DNA from 3 places in the Bradyrhizobium betae genome. Region 2 is predicted to be linked to each of the others. Evidence: predicted binding sites of a transcription regulator. Region 2 holds the regulator's gene; each other region holds the start of a gene.
The links. Region 2 encodes PhoB, which activates phosphate uptake and scavenging genes when phosphate is short. Its sites were predicted from a motif close to TGTCATNNANCTGTCAT; they were not measured.

Region 1 (6,388 bases), 2.9 Mb from region 2:
CCGGGTCGGGATCGAAATCATCGAGCGGGTAGACCGACATGACGGCGCGGATCGCGGTCTCCATGCTGATGCCCGGCAATTGGATCAGGCGCTGCGATGTCGTGCTCCGCGCGATCCGCGTCGCCGGGTGATTGGCATCGACGAAAACGAGATCGTCGCCGTGGCCCATGGAGGCGAGCAGCCAGAGCAGGTCGGGCGTGAGAATGGGATCGATCGATTTCAGCATGTGACGGCATTTCTCCCGAAGGCGTGTCGTTGGCCGGCGACACCGGCGGTTCAGCATAGCAGGTTCCAGGCGTGATTCAGATCACGCAGCCCCTCATGGTGATGGCGATCACGGACCACGGGCTCGAACGCGGCCAGGCTTGCCCGCAACCAATCTCGCATCGAGATCAGTGCCAGAGGAGCACGCCATGTTCCGCCTAAAGCCTTTCCTGATGACGGCCAGCCTGCTGGGAAGCCTGTTCGGCTTCGCCTGCGGCCCAGCTTCCGCGCAAGTCGCCCCGGTCGAGCCGGCCCCGACCGCGCTGCAAGGCCCGGAGCAGCGGGTCGCGCTGGTGATCGGCAATTCGAACTACCAGAACGCGCCGCAGCTCGCCAACCCCGACAACGACGCGCAGTCGATGGCGCAGTTCCTGAACTCCGCCGGCTTCGAAGTGGTCGCCGCGACCGATCTCGGCCAGAACGACATGCTTCGCGTGGTGCAGGATTTTTCGGCCAAGGTGTCCGCGCGGGGCCCCAATACCGTGGCGATGATCTACTACGCCGGTCACGGCGTGCAGCTCGCCGGCGAGAACTACCTCGTCCCGGTCGACGCCAAGGTCTCGAACCCGACCGAGCTCGTCAACAACTCGGTGCGCCTGGTCGACGTGATGTCGACGCTGGAGACGATCCCGAGCCGGATGCGCATCGTCATCCTCGATGCCTGCCGCAACAATCCGTTCCCTGATGTCAACGACGCCGGCCGCGGCCTTGCGATCGTCGATGCGCCGAACGGCTCGATCGTCGGCTATTCGACCGCGCCGGGCGCCGAGGCGCAGGACGGCACCGGCGGTCACAGCCCCTACACGCAGGCCTTCCTGAACGTCGCGCGCGAGCCCAACGTGCCGATCGAGCAATTGTTCAAGCGCGTGCGCCTTCAGGTGAACCAGACCACGCTCGGCGCACAGATCCCGTGGGAGAGCTCGTCGCTGACCTCGGACTTCACCTTCTTCGGCGACACCGCGGTTGCCGCCAGCCGCGCGCCGGTGAATGCGCCTGTCGTGCAGATGGCCTCCAACCTGCCGAGCCGCTCGATGCGGCAGGCCTATGACTACGTCGTGTCCGAGGCACGGCCGGAGTACTATCAGGAGTTCATCCAGATGTACCCGCACGACCCGCTATGCGACCACGTCCGCTGGCTGCTCAACAACCTGCTGCTCACGCAGGCCTGGCACAAGGCGGTGCTCGCCAACTCGCCGCTCGGCTACAAGAATTTCTACGACAGCTACGGCAACACCCCCTACGCGCAAGTCGCGCTGAAGCTCGAGGCCCAGCCGAAGCAGATCCCGTTGATGCAGGCGACCAAGTTCCTGGCGCCGCAGAGCATCAACCCGACCTTCAAGATCGGCAATCTCGGCCAGCCGAAGTACATGCCGCAGCAGGGCAACGGTGGCGGCCAGATGGGCGGCAATTTGCCGGTCGTGCAGAAGTCCGGCGACAACAACGGCATCGGCAAGCTCGGCAATGGCGGCCAGATCATCAACCTGCCCTCCGGCAACAACCAGCAGAACGGCACGCCATCGCAGACTCCGGGCAAGATCGTCACCCTGCCCGCGCCGACCAACACGACCAACACCAATGGCGGCATCGGCAAGATCGTGACCCTGCCCGCCACCAACAACAACCAGAATGGCGGCAGCAACAATGCCGGCACGAGCACTGGCAATCCCGGCAAGATCGTGAGCATGCCGGTGAATGTCGGCAAGGGCGGCTCGACCGTCGACGCGAAGCCGGTCAACGTCCAGACGCAGAGCAACCCGATCCGCATCAACAACGGCGCGAGGATCAACAACAACCCGGTGAACAAGGTGCAGGTTCAGAACATCCAGCAGAACACCCGCCCGCAGCTCAACACGACCAACCGCATCGTCAACAACGGCGGCAACAACTTCCGCCAGTCGATGAACCAGTCGCAGGGCAACAGCGGCGGCAACAACCACCGCGGCGGCTTCATGCGCTGATCGCCACACGCGAAACGAAGAAGGGGCAGAGCGAAAACGCTCTGCCCCTTCTTCATGTCAGAAGCCCAGAAGCTTAGGCCACCAGCTCGGAAAACAAATCCGCATCGACATTGCCGCCGGAGAGCACGATCACCACGTTCTTGCCGGCCACATTGAGACGCCCGGCAAGCAGCGCGGCAAGGCCCACCGCGCCGCCCGGCTCGACCACGAGCTTCAGTTCGCGATAGGCGAACGCAACGGCCGCGCCGACTTCCTTGTCCGAGGCGGTCACGCCGCGCGCGAGCAGCTTGCTGTTGATCGCAAAGGTCATCTCGCCGGGAATCAGCGCCATCAGCGCATCGCAGATGGTGCGGCCCGCGGGCGCATGCGGCTCGCGATGGCCTGCGGTCAGCGACAGTCCGTGATCGTCGAACGCCTCGGGCTCGGCCACCACGATTTCGGCCAGCGGATAGCGCGCCTTCACCGCAGTTGCGACACCCGCGATCAGGCCGCCGCCGGAGGCCGGGGCCACCACGATGTCGGGGCTGAGGCCGAGCGCCGCCATGTCCTCCGCGATCTCGCGGCCGGCGGTGCCCTGCCCCGCGATCACGAAGGGATCGTCATAGGGCCTGACCAGCGTCGCGCCGCGCTTCTCGGCGATCCCGCGCGAGATCGCCTCGCGGTCGTCATTGTAGCGGTCGTACAGCACGACCTCGGCGCCGTAGGACTTGGTGCGCTCGCGCTTCGACAGCGGCGCGTCCGCGGGCATCACGATGGTGGCCTGCATGTCGAGGATCTTCGCCGCCGCCGCCACGCCCTGGGCATGGTTGCCGGAGGAGAACGCCACGACACCGCCGGCGCGCTTGTCCTGCGGGATCGAGGCGACCTTGTTGAAGGCGCCGCGGAACTTGAAGGAGCCGGTGCGCTGGAGCATCTCCGGCTTCAGGAAGACCTTGGCGCCGACGCGCTCGTTGAGCACGGGAAACGACAGCAGCGGGGTGCGGATGGCAAAAGGCGCGATCACGCGCGCTGCGGCATCGATGTCAGCAGAGCTGACCGGAAGAGGCTGTTCTGTCATCAGCAATTTGTATCCCGGCCAATGACGGCTGGGAAGACACATCCGCGACGGGAATCGGCCCCTCAGGCGACGAAGCGTGGCTGTTCCCCGCCGCTCCCGCCGGGCAGGACGGCGCCCACCGCCTTGATGCTATCGACAAACGCCCTGGCCGAGGCCTCCCAGGTGTAATTGGAGGCGAATTCGACGCAGTCCTGCCGGGAGACGTCGAGCGCCGCGAAGCAGGCGTTGCGCAGATCGTGATCCAGCGCCCCGACCGGCGCATCACCGATCACGTCGCGGGGGCCCTTGACCGGGAAGGCCGCCACCGGCAGGCCGCTCGCGAGCGCTTCCAGCAGGACCAGGCCGAAGGTGTCGGTCTTGCTTGGAAACACGAACACGTCGGCCGCCGCGTAGATGTCCGCCAGCTCCTCGCCGTGCTTCTGCCCGAGGAAGATCGCCTCCGGATAGGCTTCCTCCAGCGCGGCGCGCGCCGGGCCGTCGCCGACGATGACCTTGGTGCCCGGCAGGTCGAGATCGAGGAACGCCTCGAGATTCTTTTCCACCGCGACGCGGCCGACCGAGAGGAACACCGGTGCAGGAAAGCAGAGATCGATGGCGCGGGGGTGGAACAAGTGAGTGTCCACGCCGCGCGGCCACAGCACGACATTGGCAAAGCCGCGCTCGCCAAGCTCGCGGGCGAGCGCCGGCGTTGCCGCCATCACCGCGCGGCTGGGCGCATGGAATCGACGCAACGCGCGCCAGATCAGGGATTCCGGAACCGGCACCCTGGCGCGGATATATTCGGGGAAACGCGTATGGAAGCTGGTCGTGAACGGCAGCTTGCGCTGGCGGCAATAGCGGCGGACCATCAGGCCGATCGGCCCCTCGGTCGCGATATGGATGCTGTCGGGGCGCGCTTCCTCGATCAGCGCTGCGATTCGCGCCGGCCGCGGCATCGCGAGCCGCACGTCGCGATAGCTCGGCATCGCAAAGGTGCGGAACGATTGCGGCGTCAGGAACGTGAATTCGACGCCGAGCCCCTTGGCCGCATCAGCAAGCTTGGTCAGCGTCCGAACCACACCGTTGACTTGCGGGTGCCAGGCGTCGGTCGCGACCAGGATGCGCATCAGGCGGCCTCTGTCATGCAGCTCTGGCTGCTACCTGCGGAACGGCCGCAGGCTTTTGCGCGTGATCCGCCCAGGTGATGATCTCGAAATGGCCGTCGTCATGCTCGACCAGCGCGGTGCAGCTCTCCACCCAGTCACCGCAATTCATGTAGCGGATGCCGGCCTCGTCGCGGATGACGGCGTAGTGGATGTGGCCGCAGATCACCCCGTCGGCGTCGTGGCGGCGCGCTTCGGCCGCGAGCGCCTGCTCGAACGCGCCAATATAGTTGACCGCGTTCTTGACCTTCTGCTTGGCCCATTGCGACAGCGACCAATAGGGCACCTTGAACATGCGCCGGAAGAAATTGACGAAGCGATTCATCTGGATCGCGAAGTCGTAGGCCTTGTCGCCGAGATGGGCGAGCCAGCGCGCGTTCTGCACCACGAGGTCGAAGATGTCGCCGTGGATGACGAGGTAGCGCTTGCCGTCCGGGCCGGTGTGGACGGTGTTCTCGACGACGTCGATGCCGCCGAAATGCGTGCCGTAATAATTGCGCAGGAATTCGTCGTGATTGCCGGGGATGTAGATGACCTTGGCGCCCTTGCGCGCCTTGCGCAGCAGCTTCTGGACGAGGTCGTTATGCGATTGCGGCCAGTGCCAGCTCGATTTCAGCGCCCAGCCATCGACGATGTCGCCGACGAGATAGATCGTATCGGCGTCGTGATAGCGCAGGAAGTCCAGCAAAAGGTCGGCCTGAGAACCGCGGGCTCCGAGATGAACGTCGGAGATGAACAAGGTGCGAAAGCGCCTTTCAGGGCTCTCGTCACTCATATCGTAACTTCCCATGCGACAGCCTGTAACAATATCCCGTGACAGGGGGATGACCATTGAACCTTTGAGGCACCCTCAGATACGAATCAAACCTCGCCTCGCCCGTCCTGCGAATATCAGTCGCATGCGACAATCAGGCGACATGAAGCGGCAATGATCGTCCGCAAGAGCTCGGGAGCCACGGCCATGTTGGTTAACGGCGGTAGCCGCCACACCGCGCGAAGCCGGCGTCAGTAAAACTTGTGGAAATGATGGATCGGCCCGTGGCCGTGACCGACGCTGAAGCGATCGGCGGCCGCAATCGCCGCGCTGATCCAGGCCTTGGCGTTGCGCACGGCGCGCTCGAGGTCCTCGCCCCTGGCAAGCTCCGCCGCGACGGCCGAGGACAGTGAACACCCCGTGCCATGGGTGTTTCGGGTGGCGACGCGCGGCGCGGCAAGCACGATCGTCGTCTCCGCGTCGACGAGATAGTCGATGCTCTCGGCGCCCTCGCCGTGCCCGCCCTTGATCAGCACCGCACGGCAGCCGAGCGCGAGCAGGCGGCGCCCCTGGCTCTCGATCCCGGCCTCGCTGGTCGCAATCGGCTCGTCGAGCAGAGCAGCGGCTTCCGGCAGATTGGGCGTGATCACCGAGGCCAGCGGCATCAGCTTCTTGCGCAGCGCGTCGACGGCCTCCGACGCCAGCAGGCGGTCGCCTGAGGTTGCGACCATCACGGGATCGAGCACGATGTGGCGGGGCGTCCAGCGCGACAGCGCGGCCGCGATCGCATCGATGCTGGCGGCCTGCGCCACCATGCCGATCTTCACCGCGCCGACCTCGAGATCGGAGAACACCGCGTCGATCTGCGCGGTGACGAACTCCGCCGGCACCGCGTGAATGCCGGTCACGCCCCGCGTGTTCTGCGCCGTCAGCGCCGTGATGGCGGACGCGCCATAGACGCCGAGCGCGGCAAAGGTCTTCAGGTCAGCCTGGATGCCGGCGCCGCCGCTCGAATCGGAGCCGGCGATGGTGAGGGCCACAGGCGTCGTCATGGGGCGATTTTCCGCGTGTTCGGGGCCATGATCCGTCCTAGCGCGCAGACCCAGGGGCGACAAGGCTGCCAGCAAGTTCGCTTGCTAAATCCGGCCGGTTTTGGCCTATTAGCGGCCAGATATGCCTTCGGAGTGACTACAATGGTTCCTTTCTTCGTCCA
Region 2 (6,388 bases):
TCGGCGGCATCATCATTTCGCTGATCGTCGGTGCCTATCCGGCGATGAAGGAATACGGCCTCTCCTTCCTGTGGACGCAGCGCTGGGCGCCGTCCGCCGATCCGCCGGTGCTCGGCGCGCTCGGACCGATGTACGGCACGCTCGTCACCTCCTTCATCGCGATGCTGATCGCCATTCCCGTCGGCATCGGCATTGCGATCTTCCTGACCGAGCTGTGTCCGCAATGGCTGCGCCGTCCGATCGGCATGGCGATCGAGCTGCTCGCCGGCATTCCCTCGATCATCTACGGCATGTGGGGCTTCTTCGTGCTGGGCCCGTTCCTGGCCAACAGCTTCCAGCCGTTCATGATCAAGATCTTCGACGGCGTTCCCGTGCTCGGCGCGATCTTCGCCGGCCCGCCGTCCTATCTCAGCCTGTTCAATGCCGCGCTGATCCTCGCGATCATGGTGCTGCCCTTCATCACCTCGATCTCGGTCGACGTGTTCAAGACGGTGCCGCCGGTGCTGAAGGAAGCCGCCTACGGCGTCGGCTGCACCACCTGGGAAGTCGTCCGCAGCGTGGTGATCCCCTACACCCGTGTCGGCATCATCGGCGGCGTCATGCTGGCGCTGGGCCGTGCGCTCGGCGAGACCATGGCGGTGACCTTCATCATCGGCAATTCGTTCCGGATCTCCTCGTCGATCTTCGCGCCGGGCACCACGATCTCGGCGGCGATCGCATCCGAATTCGCCGAGAGCGACGGCCTGCACCAGTCCGGCCTGATCCTGCTCGGCCTGCTGCTGTTCGTGCTGACGTTCTTCGTGCTCGCGGGAGCGCGGCTGATGCTGATGCGGCTGGAAAAGAAGGCGGGGAACTAGCGCCATGAATCCGATCTATTCACGCCGCCGCCGCAAGGACTTCGTCATCCGCGGCCTCTGCTTCGCAGCCGCCGCCTTCGGCGTCACCTGGCTCGCGCTGATCCTGATCACGCTGCTGTACAACGGCCTTGCCGGCCTGAACGTCCAGTTGTTCACCGAGAACACGCCGCCGCCCGGCTCGAACGAAGGCGGTCTGCTCAACGCCATCGTCGGCTCGCTGATCATGACCGTGATCGGCGTCGGCATCGGTGCGCCGCTCGGCATGTTCGCCGGCACCTACCTCGCCGAATACGGCCGCAACGATCGCCTGACCTCGGTGATCCGCTTCATCAACGACATCCTGCTCTCGGCGCCCTCGATCATCATCGGCCTGTTCATCTACGGCGCGGTGGTGGTGCCGATGCGCGGCTTCTCGGCGATCGCGGGCGCGCTCGCGCTGGCGGTCATCGTCATCCCGGTGGTGCTGCGCACGACCGAGGACATGCTGCTGCTGGTGCCGAACGCGCTGCGCGAGGCGGCCTCCGCGCTCGGTCTGCCGCGCTCGCTGGTGATCAAACGCATCGCTTATCGTGCTGCCCGCTCCGGCCTCATCACCGGCGTGCTGCTCGCGACCGCCCGCGTCGCCGGCGAGACCGCGCCGCTGCTGTTCACCGCGCTGTCGAACCAGTTCTTCAGCCTCAGCCTGAACAAGACGATGGCGAACCTGCCGGTCACGATCAACAACTTCGTGCAGAGCCCCTACGCCTATTGGAAGCAGCTCGCCTGGAGCGGCGCGCTGCTCATCACCCTGACCGTTCTTGCCCTGAATATTGGCGCGCGCATCCTTGGCGCCGAGAGGACCGCAAAATGAGTGAGCTTTCCGTATCGATGAGCGCGGCCGGTGGCTTGCCCCAGGCGTCGGTGCTGCCCGAGGCCCCCGCCAAGGTGACGGTGCGCAACCTGAACTTCTATTACGGGGAGCACCACGCGCTGAAGAACATCAACCTGGCGCTCGGCACCAACCGCGTCACGGCGTTCATCGGCCCGTCGGGCTGCGGCAAGTCGACCCTGCTGCGCATCTTCAACCGGATGTACGACCTCTATCCGGGCCAGCGCGCCAGCGGCCAGCTCATGCTCGACCAGACCAATATCCTCGACCCCAGGCTCGATCTCAACCTGCTGCGCGCTCGCGTCGGCATGGTGTTCCAGAAGCCGACGCCGTTCCCGATGACGATCTACGAGAACATCGCCTTCGGCATCCGTCTCTACGAGAAGATCTCGAAGTCCGAGATGGACGACCGCGTCGAGAAGGCGCTGCGCGGCGGCGCGCTTTGGAACGAGGTCAAGGACAAGCTCAACGCGTCGGGCCTGTCGCTCTCCGGCGGCCAGCAGCAGCGTCTGTGCATCGCCCGCACCGTCGCGGTGCGGCCCGAAGTGATCCTGTTCGACGAGCCGTGCTCGGCGCTCGATCCGATCTCGACCGCCAAGGTCGAGGAGCTGATCCAGGAGCTGTCCGAGAACTACACGATCGCGATCGTCACCCACAACATGCAGCAGGCGGCGCGCGTCTCCGACAAGACCGCCTTCATGTATCTCGGCGAATTGATCGAGTTCGACGACACCAGCAAGATCTTCACGTCGCCGACCGATCGGCGCACCCAGGATTACATCACCGGCCGGTTCGGCTGAGGAGACGGGACATGGGTACTGAACATACCGCAAAGGCCTTCGACACCGACCTGCAGGAACTCACCCGGCTGGTCGCGGAAATGGGCGGCATCGCCGAGCGCATGATCGTCGATTCCGTCGACGCGCTGATCCGCCGCGACGTCGCGCTTGGTCAGCGCGTCGTCACCATCGACGCCGAGCTCGACGCACTGCAGAAGAAGATCGAGGAGCGCGCCGTGCTCACAATCGCGCGCCGCCAGCCGATGGCGGTCGATTTGCGCGAGATCGTCGGCGCGATGCGCGTCGCGACCGATCTCGAGCGCATCGGCGACCTCGCCAAGAACATGGGCAAGCGCGTCGCGGCGCTGGAGACGGATTTCCATCCGCTCAAGCTGTTCCGCGGTCTCGAGCACATGACCGACCTCGTGCAGCAGCAGGTCAAGTCGGTGCTGGACGCCTATGCCGCGCACGATCTGCCGGCGGCGATGGCGGTGTGGAAGGGCGACGAGGAAGTCGATGCCATCTGCACCTCGCTGTTCCGCGAGCTCCTGACCTACATGATGGAGGATCCGCGCAACATCTCGTTCTGCATCCATCTGATGTTCTGCGCCAAGAACATCGAGCGCATCGGCGATCACGCCACCAACATCGCCGAGACCGTGTTCTACATGATCGAAGGTCAGGCGATCACCGACAAGCGGCCGAAGGGCGACATGACGACCTTCGCCACGACAATCCCGAATACCTGACGACTTGAGGAGCGACGACCCGATGGGCGCACGCATTATGGTGGTTGAAGACGAGGAAGCTCTCACCGAGCTGCTTCGCTACAACCTCGAAGGCGACGGCTATGACGTCGAGACGGTGATGCGCGGCGACGACGCCGACACCCGTCTCAAGGAGCACATCCCCGACCTGATCGTGCTCGACTGGATGCTGCCGGGGCTGTCCGGCATCGAATTGTGCCGGCGGCTTCGCACCAGGCCGGAGACCAAGCAGCTGCCGATCATCATGCTCACCGCGCGCGGCGAGGAGAGCGAGCGGGTGCGGGGACTTGCGACCGGCGCGGACGACTACATCGTCAAGCCGTTCTCGGTGCCGGAGCTGCTGGCGCGCGTGAAGGGCCTGCTGCGCCGCGCCAGTCCGGAGCGGCTCGCCACCGTGCTGGCCTACGGCGACATCGAGCTTGATCGCGACAAGCGCCGCGTGGCGCGCTCGGGCCGTCCGATCGACCTCGGCCCGACCGAATATCGCCTGCTGGAGTTCTTCCTGGAGCATCCCGGCCGCGTGTTCTCGCGCGAGCAGCTGCTCGACAGCGTCTGGGGCCGCGACATCTACATCGATGAACGCACCGTCGACGTGCATATCGGCCGCCTGCGCAAGCTGCTCAATCTCGGCCGCGAGCAGGACCCGATCCGCACCGTCCGCGGCGCCGGCTATGCGCTCGACGATCGGTTTGCGAAGGCGGAGCAGACGTAAGGTGATTTAAAGGCTGTTGCTTGGTAGCTGCGGCAGCAATCTCCGCTGTCATCCCGGGGCGCGCGTAGCGCGAGCCCGGGATCCATAACCACAGGATGTGGTTTGGCGAAGACTCGGAGTAACCATCGCTCGCAACAACTGCGCCCTGTGGTTATGGATCCCCACGTCCGCGGGGATGACACCGAGTATCTGGAGCCGTCATCGTGTGACGGCACCCGTCTTGGCAATCAGAGAATTCCGCTAACTCAGCGCGGACCTGGCTTGGCCGGCGCGCGCCGGCGATCCGCTGCCGGCTGATACGCAACCCGCGAGTGCTGGGCGCAATAGGGCAGGCCGGAGAGCGCCTTGCCGCCGCAGAAGAAGAAGTCCGGGCTCGAGGGATCGCCGACCGGCCAGTGGCAGGTCGCCTCGTTGAGCTCCAGCAGCGACAGCCGCTGGCTCATCGGCACCACGTTGTCGTAGGTAACAGGTTCGGCCTCGACCTCGACCTCGAAGGCCTGAGCCAGCGCGGTGTTGCCGCGTGCGATGGGCCGGCTCACCCGCATCATGTGCTGGGCGGGACGCGCCTTGCGCGGCCGCGGCGCAGCGGATGAAGGGCTCTTGGCGCGGCCGGACAGGCCGAGCCTGTGCACCTTGCCGATCACGGCGTTGCGGGTGACATTACCGAGCTCTGCCGCGATCTGGCTGGCCGACAACCCGGCCTCCCAGAGCTTCTTCAGTTGCTCGACGCGATCATCCGACCAGGTCAAAACCGTCATTGCACCCTTTCCTTCGCCGCGCGCCTGCCATCCTGGGGCTGCACAGCGAATGCCTAAGCCTCGAAAAACCCGTGCCGTCAGAATCCCTTAAGGCTCGCCGGGCATCGAGAGCCGCCCGAACGTTTACGCCGGTACATGAGGACTTAGAGATCAGAACTGCCGCACGAGATGTCGTATCTGACAAGCCAAACGCTACAATATGGCGTGACTCACGCGCAAGAGTCCGCCGACTCGCTTCCACATGTTCCGTCGCGAAAACACGCAAGATCGCCACCGCAAGACTACGGATTCATCGTTTCGCGAGGCTTTCCAGGCGGCATTGACACCCGTTTCACGGGGCATAAGATAGTCCCGCGTGCCGCCCTTAAAAGGCGGCATGTTTCGTTTTCCGGGCCGGTGAATGGTGCGTTGCGTAATGCACGCTCATCGTCCGCAACATTCAAGTGACCGTCATGACTAACAGCGCAGCGCCGCATTTGCTCCCCGTTTTCGCCAGGTCCGACCTCGGTTTCGAGCGCGGCGAAGGCTGCTGGCTGATCGCGACCAATGGCGAGCGCTATCTCGATTTCACCTCGGGCGTGGCGGTGAATGCGCTCGGCCATGCCCATCCCGCGCTGGTCAAGGCGTTGCAGGAGCAGGCGACGAAACTCTGGCACATGTCGAACCTGTTCCAGAGCCCGGACGGCGAGAAGCTCGCCGCGCGTCTGTGCAGCGAGAGTTTCGCGGACTTCGTGTTCTTCTGCAATTCCGGCGCCGAGGCGCTGGAGGGTGTGATCAAGCTGGTCCGCCATCATCACTTCTCCAAGGGGCATCCGGAGCGCTATCGCATCATCACCTTCGAAGGCGCCTTCCACGGCCGCACGCTGGCGACGCTGGCGGCGACCGGATCGGCAAAATATCTCGAAGGCTTCGGCCCGCCGATGGACGGTTTCGACCAGGTCCCGCACGGCGACATCGAAGCCGTCAAGAAGGCGATCGGTCCGCAGACCGCCGGTATCCTGATCGAGCCGATCCAGGGCGAGGGCGGCGTGCGTTCGGCGACGCCCGCGTTCCTGAGGGCGTTGCGCCAGGTCTGCGACGACAAGGGGCTGCTGCTGGCGTTCGACGAGGTGCAGACCGGCATGGGCCGCACCGGCGATCTGTTCGCGCATCGCCGCACCGGCGTCACACCCGACGTGATGTCGCTGGCCAAGGCGCTCGGCGGCGGCTTCCCGATCGGCGCGGTGCTGGCGACCGCGGACGCGGCGTCCGGCATGGGCCCCGGCTCGCACGGCTCGACCTTCGGCGGCAACCCGCTGGCGATCGCGGCTGCGAACGCCGTGCTCGACGTCATGCTCAAGCCCGGCTTCTTCGACCACGTGCAGAAGATGTCGCTGCTGCTCAAGCAGAAGCTCGCCTCCGTGATCGACCGCCATCCCGACGTGGTCAGCGAAGTGCGCGGCGAGGGCCTGCTGATCGGCATCAAGGCCGTGGTGCCATCCGGCGATCTCGTCGCGGCGTTGCGGAACGAAAAACTGCTCACGGTCGGCGCCGGCGACAATGTCGTGCGGTTCCTGCCGCCCTTGATCGTCACCGAAGCCGAAATCGAGGACAGCGTCGGGCGGCTCGAGCGCGCCTGCGCCGCAATCTCGTCCAGTCAGACCAAGC
Region 3 (6,388 bases), 2.5 Mb from region 2:
GTCAGCAGCTCCTGCGTCGTCAGCGGCGGCTGGTTTTCCTCGCTCAGGCCCGCATAGCGGTAGAACACGGACAGGCCGACAAAAGCGCGTTCGGTGTGGGTGATTGCGCCGAAATTGCCGTTGACGACGAGGCTCAGCGTCTGCTCGCCGCGATGGTCGGGATGCACGCGCCAGCCGATGTCGGAGAGCAGGCACGCCGCATGGCGCAGCCTGCGGTCCTCGTCGGTCTCGCGCAGCTTCACCACGCGCGCGAGGCGATCGGTCCAGGCGATCAGCTCGCGGGCGTGCTTGGCCGAGCGTGACAGCAACTGGTTCAGCTCTTCCGCCGCGCAGATCAAACCGTCCTTGTTGCGTTCGGTCTCCGTTAGCTTCTCGTGAAGCAGGCCCTCGCGCACGCCGAAGGTCGAGAACACGATGGTTTTCGGTTTCGCCACCCGGATGATGTGCTCGAGCACCAGCGCCGCATAGGTGAGGAGCGGGCGGCGGGCGTCGGCGACCACCTCGATGTCTGCGAGCATGCCGGTGGCCGCAAGGCGGCGCAGACGGCGCGAGAAGTCGAGCGCCTCGGCAGCCGAAATCGAGTAACCGTGCATCACCTGGAGCGGATAGCCGCTCTGGAGAATGTGGATGCGCGCGAGCGCGCGCCAGGTGCCGCCGACGGCGTAGAAGGTGCGGCCGTGGCCCGCGGTGAGCTGCGGCACGTCGTCGAGCTCCTCGTGCACGATGCGGTCGGCGCGCTTGAGCGATTTGTGCGCGAGGTCCTGCAGCGCGAGGCCGCCGAGCGGCAGCGTCACGCCGCTGCGCACGCTGTTCCTGCGCACGTCGATCAGCTCGAGCGAGCCGCCGCCGAGATCGCCGACGATGCCGTCGGGATGATGGATGCCGGAGATGACGCCGAGCGCCGACAGCCGCGCCTCGCGCGGGCCCGACAGAATCTCGATCTTCACGGCGCAGATGCGCTCGGCTTTCGCGATGAAATCAGGGCCATTCGAGGCGTCGCGGCAGGCCGCGGTGGCAATCGCGAACACGCGTCCGACCTGCATCACCCGGCACAGCGCGCGGAAGCGCTTCAGCGAGGTCAGCGCCTTGTCGACGGCATCGGGCGCGAGCAGGCCCGTGCTCTGCACCTCGCGTCCGAGACCGCACAGCGTCTTCTCGTTGAAGATCGGTATGAGGCTTCGCGCCAGCCCCTCGTAGACGACGAGACGGACCGAGTTGGAGCCGATATCGATGACAGCGACGCTCGAGCCGCGCTTGCGCGGCCGCTTCACGTCAGAGATCCCGGATCAGGATTGATGACGTTCATTACGGCGCGTGAGACGGCGCGGCGAGGATTCCTTGAGCGACTTTCCACGGCCAGACAGACTCGGATTTGTCATGAAGTAGTTGTGGACGTTGAAAGGCTCCTCGCCCTTCGCGGCCTTCATACGCGTTGAGGACCCGTCCGGCAACAATTGCCAGCTTTGCTCATTGTCCTTGAGATTCGCGACCATGATCTGTTCGAGAACCTGCTGATGCACCGTGGGATTTTGCAGCGGACACAGCACCTCGACGCGGCGGTCGAGGTTGCGCGGCATCATGTCGGCCGAGGAGATATACACAGCCGCTTTGGCGCCCGGCAGGCCCTGGCCCATGCCGAAGCAGTAGATTCGGCCGTGTTCCAGGAAGCGTCCGATGATCGACTTGACGCGGATGTTCTCCGACAGGCCGGGAATGCCGGGCCGCAGACAACAGATGCCGCGCACCACGAGCTCGACCTGAACGCCAGCCTGCGAGGCCTCGTAGAGCGCGTCGATGATGTCGGGGTCCACCAGCGCATTCATCTTCATCCAGACCGCGCCCGGACGGCCGTGCTTGGCGTGTGCGGTCTCGCCCTGGATGTGTTCGATGATGCGCTTGCGCAAGGTCAGCGGCGACACCGCCATCTTTTCCAGATCGCTCGGCGCGGCATAGCCGGTGATGAAGTTGAACACGCGCGCGGCGTCGCGGCCGATCGTCGGGTCCGAGGTAAAATAGGAGAGGTCGGTGTAGATGCGCGCGGTCACCGGGTGGTAATTCCCGGTGCCGGTGTGGACGTAGGTCGTGAGGCTGCCGCCCTCGCGGCGCACCACCATCGAGAGCTTGGCGTGCGTCTTCAATTCGAGGAAGCCGTAGACGACCTGCACGCCGGCGCGTTCGAGGTCGCGCGCCCAGCGGATGTTGGCCTCTTCGTCGAAGCGCGCCTTCAGCTCGATCAGCGCGGTGACGGATTTGCCGGCTTCGGCAGCCTCCGCGAGTGTGCGCACGATCGGCGAGTTGTTGGAGGTGCGATAGAGCGTCTGCTTGATCGCGACGACGTCAGGGTCGCGCGCGGCCTGCTGCAGGAACTGCACCACCACGTCGAAGGATTCGTAGGGGTGATGGACGACGAGGTCCTTCTGCCGGATCGCGGCAAAGATGTCGCCGCCATGCTCGCGCACACGCTCGGGATGGCGCGGCACGTAAGGGGTGAATTCGAGGTCGGGTCGGTCGAGGCGGGTGAGCTGCGAGAGCTCGTTCATGGCGAGCACGCCGTCGACCAGGAACACCTCGTCGTCGGCGGCCGAGAGCGCGTGCTGGACGAAGTTGCGCAGCTGCTCCGGCATCTTGGCGTCGATCTCAAGCCGGATCACCGAACCGCGGCGGCGGCGCTTGAGCGCGGTCTCGAACAGGCGAACGAGATCTTCGGCCTCTTCCTCGATTTCGAGCTCGGAGTCGCGGAGGATACGGAAGGCGCCCTGGCCCTGAAGGTTGTAGCCGGGGAATAGCCGGTTGATGAACAGGCCGGTCGCCTGTTCCAGCGAGATCAGCCGGACCACCTTGCCTTCGGATGGCAGACGGATGAAGCGGTCGATCTTGCCGGGCATGCGGATCAGCGCGTTCATCTGCCTGCCGTCGGCGGCGCGCGTGAGCTGCAGCGCGATGGTGAAGCCGAGGCTCGGAATGAACGGGAAGGGGTGGGCCGGGTCGATCGCCAGCGGAGTCAGCAGTGGGAACACGTTGTTGAGGAAATAGTCCTCGATCCAGGTCCGCTCCGCCTTGGTGACGTCCTTGCCGTCGACCAGCGCAATGCCGTCGTCGGCGAGCGTGCCGCGCAGGGCGGCCCAGATCGCCTGCTGGTCGGAGGCCAGCTCGGAGACGGTGCGGTTGATCAGCGCCAGCTGCTCGGACGGGGTCAGTCCGTCGGGGGCGCGCTCGGCAATGCCCTCGCGGATCTGAGCCTTGATGCCTGCGACGCGAACCATGAAGAACTCGTCGAGGTTATTCGCTGAAATCGACAGGAACCGCACCCGCTCCAGCACGGGATGGCTGGGATTGACCGATTCCTCGAGGACGCGGCGGTTGAAATGCAGCCAGGACAGCTCGCGATTGATGAATCGTTCGGGGCTCAACGCGATCGCCGGCAGGCTCTCGGTCTCCGTGGCTTTTTCTTTGTTTTCAACAGTTTGCGCGGAGTCCATGAGAAGTCGGTCCATCCAGTTCGCCCCAATTTGCGATCCATGCGCAAAACCGGCGGGAGCATGTGTTAGTCCGATGACGTTTCGATGACATTGATGTTCCGCCGCCGGCCTGCGTCAAGCGGCCATAAGGTTGGACGATCAGGTCAGGTGTCCCGGAGCAGCTCGGCGGCCAGCGCCCTTGTCACGGGGCGGCCGAGCCGCAGGGCCTCGCTGTCGAGCAGTTCCACAGCCCGCCGGGCGGCCGCCGAGGACCGTTCCAGGCGGGTGGCGAGATAGCTGACCACGCTCTCGTCCACGGCGAGCTGGCGATCGGCGCAGAACTTGACGATCAGGCCGCGGAAAAGCTGGTCGTCGGGCGGCAGCAGTGAGATGACAGGCACCGCGCGCAGCCGCGAGCGCAGGTCGCGCAGCTCGATCTGCAGCGATGCCGGCATCTCGCGTCCGGTGAAGAGCACATAGGCGCCGTCCTCGCGGGCAAGGTTCATCAGGTGGAACAGGGCGCGCTCGTCGAACGCTCCGGCCTTGAGATCCTCGACCACCAGCGCGCCGGTGGCGAGCGCGCCTGGGACGGCTTCGGCGGTCAGACCGTCGGCGGTGGTCGAGCGGGCACCGGCGTCCTCGGCCCAGATCGCGGCGAGATGGCTCTTGCCGCTTCCTTCCGGGCCGGCCAGCCACATGATCCGGTTCGGCCATTCGTGCCAGGCATCGACGAGGGCAAGACCGGCGGCGTTGGCCGGGCCTTCGAGGAAATTGTCCCGGCTGAGGCTCTCCGCATGCGGAAGCGAGAACGCCAATTGTCGGGGGTGAACGCGGCCTGCCACGCTTGCTGTGCTCCGTGCCGGCGCGCCGGCTTGGTTTTTAGAGACTGGACGTATCGAGCGGGAGTTGGCCTTTTGCGGGGCCGCCTCCCGGCTCATTTGGCTTCGATCGCTTTACTTGGCGTCGATCGTGCTCATGTGCCGCAACCACTCGACGAGGTACAGCGACACCGAGGACAGCGTGAAGACCGTCACGAGACCCATCAGGATCATATCATAGGGCGCCGCGTTGAATCCGAAGGCGAGGGCGGCCAGCACCAGGGCCGCATAGGCCACCTGGGCTGCGGTGTTGAGCTTCGACACTTTCGAGGGCTTCATCTCGACCGGCTTGTCGAACAGCCAGGAGACGATCACCGCGGTGACGATCATGATGTCGCGAGACACCACCAGGATGACGATCCAGCGCGGGATGTCGCCCCAGATGCCCAGCGCCAGGTAGATCGAGACCAGCAGCGCCTTGTCGGCGAGCGGGTCGAGCAGGGCGCCGAGCTCGCTCGTCATGTTGAAGCGCTTGGCCAGGAACCCGTCGACGGCATCGCTGATGCCGGCGATGAGGAACACGGCGAACGCCACTTCCATTTGGCTCGACACGATGGCCCAGACGATGATCGGGACCAGCATGATGCGGCCCAGGGTAATGATATTCGGAATACTCACACGGCGCTTCCCGGCACCCGGCCTGACCTCGAATCCCGCCTCTTGGTGAGGCTGAACCGGTTGATATCTACATAGTATAGGGCGGGGCGCCATGCGAGCCATTGCGCGTCCCCGGAATTCGACGTAACCAGCCGCAAACCCACTGGAAATCGGGCATGACCGACCGCAAAAACGGCCTCACTTACGCCGATTCAGGCGTCGATATCGATGCGGGCAACCGCCTGGTCGACCTGATCAAGCCGATGGTGCGCGCCACCGCACGGCCCGGCGCCGACGCCGAGATCGGCGGTTTCGGCGGCCTGTTCGACCTCAAGGCGGCCGGATTCAAGGACCCCGTCCTCGTCGCCGCCACCGACGGCGTCGGCACCAAGGTGAAGATCGCGATCGAGACCGGCCTGCATGGCGGGATCGGCATCGACCTCGTCGCCATGAGCGTCAACGACCTTGTGGTGCAGGGCGCCGAGCCGCTGTTCTTCCTGGACTATTTTGCCTGCGGCAAGCTCGACCCGGAGGCGACCGCCTCGATCGTCGCCGGCGTTGCCGAAGGCTGCCGCGAATCCGGCTGCGCGCTGATCGGCGGCGAGACCGCCGAGATGCCCGGCCTCTACAAGGATGGCGACTACGACCTCGGCGGCTTTGCCGTCGGCGCCGCCGAGCGCGGCACGCTGCTGCCGCGCAAGAACATCGCCGCGGGCGATGCCGTGATCGGCCTCGCCTCGTCGGGCGTGCACTCCAACGGCTTCTCGCTGGTGCGCAAGATCGTCGAGCAGTCGGGCCTCGGCTTCGAGGCGCAGGCGCCGTTCGCGCCGGTCATGACGCTCGGCGGCGCGCTGCTGACGCCGACCAGGCTCTATGTCAAATCCTGCCTGCGCGCGATCCGCGAGACCGGCGCGGTGAAGGGGCTCGCCCACATCACCGGCGGCGGCTTCACCGACAACATTCCGCGCGTGCTGCCGAACCATCTCGGCGTCGGCATCGACCTTGCGCGCCTGCCGGTGCTGCCGGTGTTCAAATGGCTGGCCGCGCAGGGCGGCATTGCGGAACTCGAACTGTTGCGCACCTTCAACTGCGGTATCGGCATGATCGCGATCGTCGAGCCGGACAAGGTCGACGAGGTCGTGCGGGTCTTCACCGATGCCGGCGAGACCGTGGCGCAGCTCGGCACCGTGATCCCGGCCGAGGGCGAGCACCGCGTCGTCTATAACGGCCACCTCGATCTGGCGCTGTGATGAAGCGCCGCGTCGCCATCCTGATTTCGGGCCGCGGCTCCAACATGTCCGCCCTGATCAGGGCCGCCGCTGCTGCGGATTTTCCGGCGGAGATCTCGCTCGTCATCTCGAACAAGGCCGATGCGCCCGGGCTCGAACGGGCGAGGGCGGCCGGCGTCAACACGCTGGTGATCGAGAGCAAGCCGTTCGGCAAGGACCGCGCCGG

Region 1: the regulator PhoB is predicted to act here: its motif matches at 5,235-5,251, upstream of F8237_RS26865 (UDP-2,3-diacylglucosamine diphosphatase).
Region 3: the regulator PhoB is predicted to act here: its motif matches at 3,553-3,569, upstream of F8237_RS01055 (RNA degradosome polyphosphate kinase).

Annotation. Positions count from the first base shown of each region.
Region 1 is NZ_CP044543.1:5,596,501-5,602,888, reverse strand. It holds gene F8237_RS26885 (RbsD/FucU family protein) at 1-226, opposite strand, end outside; gene F8237_RS26880 (caspase family protein) at 414-2,222, shown strand; gene F8237_RS26875 (threonine/serine dehydratase family protein) at 2,296-3,279, opposite strand; gene F8237_RS26870 (glycosyltransferase family 4 protein) at 3,342-4,385, opposite strand; gene F8237_RS26865 (UDP-2,3-diacylglucosamine diphosphatase) at 4,399-5,211, opposite strand; gene thiD (bifunctional hydroxymethylpyrimidine kinase/phosphomethylpyrimidine kinase) at 5,427-6,227, opposite strand; gene F8237_RS26855 (Lrp/AsnC ligand binding domain-containing protein) at 6,369-6,388, shown strand, end outside.
Region 2 is NZ_CP044543.1:2,686,869-2,693,256, reverse strand. It holds gene pstC (phosphate ABC transporter permease subunit PstC) at 1-857, shown strand, start outside; gene pstA (phosphate ABC transporter permease PstA) at 862-1,707, shown strand; gene pstB (phosphate ABC transporter ATP-binding protein PstB) at 1,704-2,525, shown strand; gene phoU (phosphate signaling complex protein PhoU) at 2,537-3,253, shown strand; gene phoB (phosphate regulon transcriptional regulator PhoB) at 3,276-3,983, shown strand; gene F8237_RS12935 (GcrA family cell cycle regulator) at 4,229-4,741, opposite strand; gene F8237_RS12930 (aspartate aminotransferase family protein) at 5,194-6,388, shown strand, end outside.
Region 3 is NZ_CP044543.1:208,266-214,653, reverse strand. It holds gene ppx (exopolyphosphatase) at 1-1,271, opposite strand, end outside; gene F8237_RS01055 (RNA degradosome polyphosphate kinase) at 1,287-3,479, opposite strand; gene F8237_RS01050 (P-loop NTPase family protein) at 3,623-4,300, opposite strand; gene F8237_RS01045 (CDP-alcohol phosphatidyltransferase family protein) at 4,412-4,954, opposite strand; gene purM (phosphoribosylformylglycinamidine cyclo-ligase) at 5,110-6,183, shown strand; gene purN (phosphoribosylglycinamide formyltransferase) at 6,183-6,388, shown strand, end outside.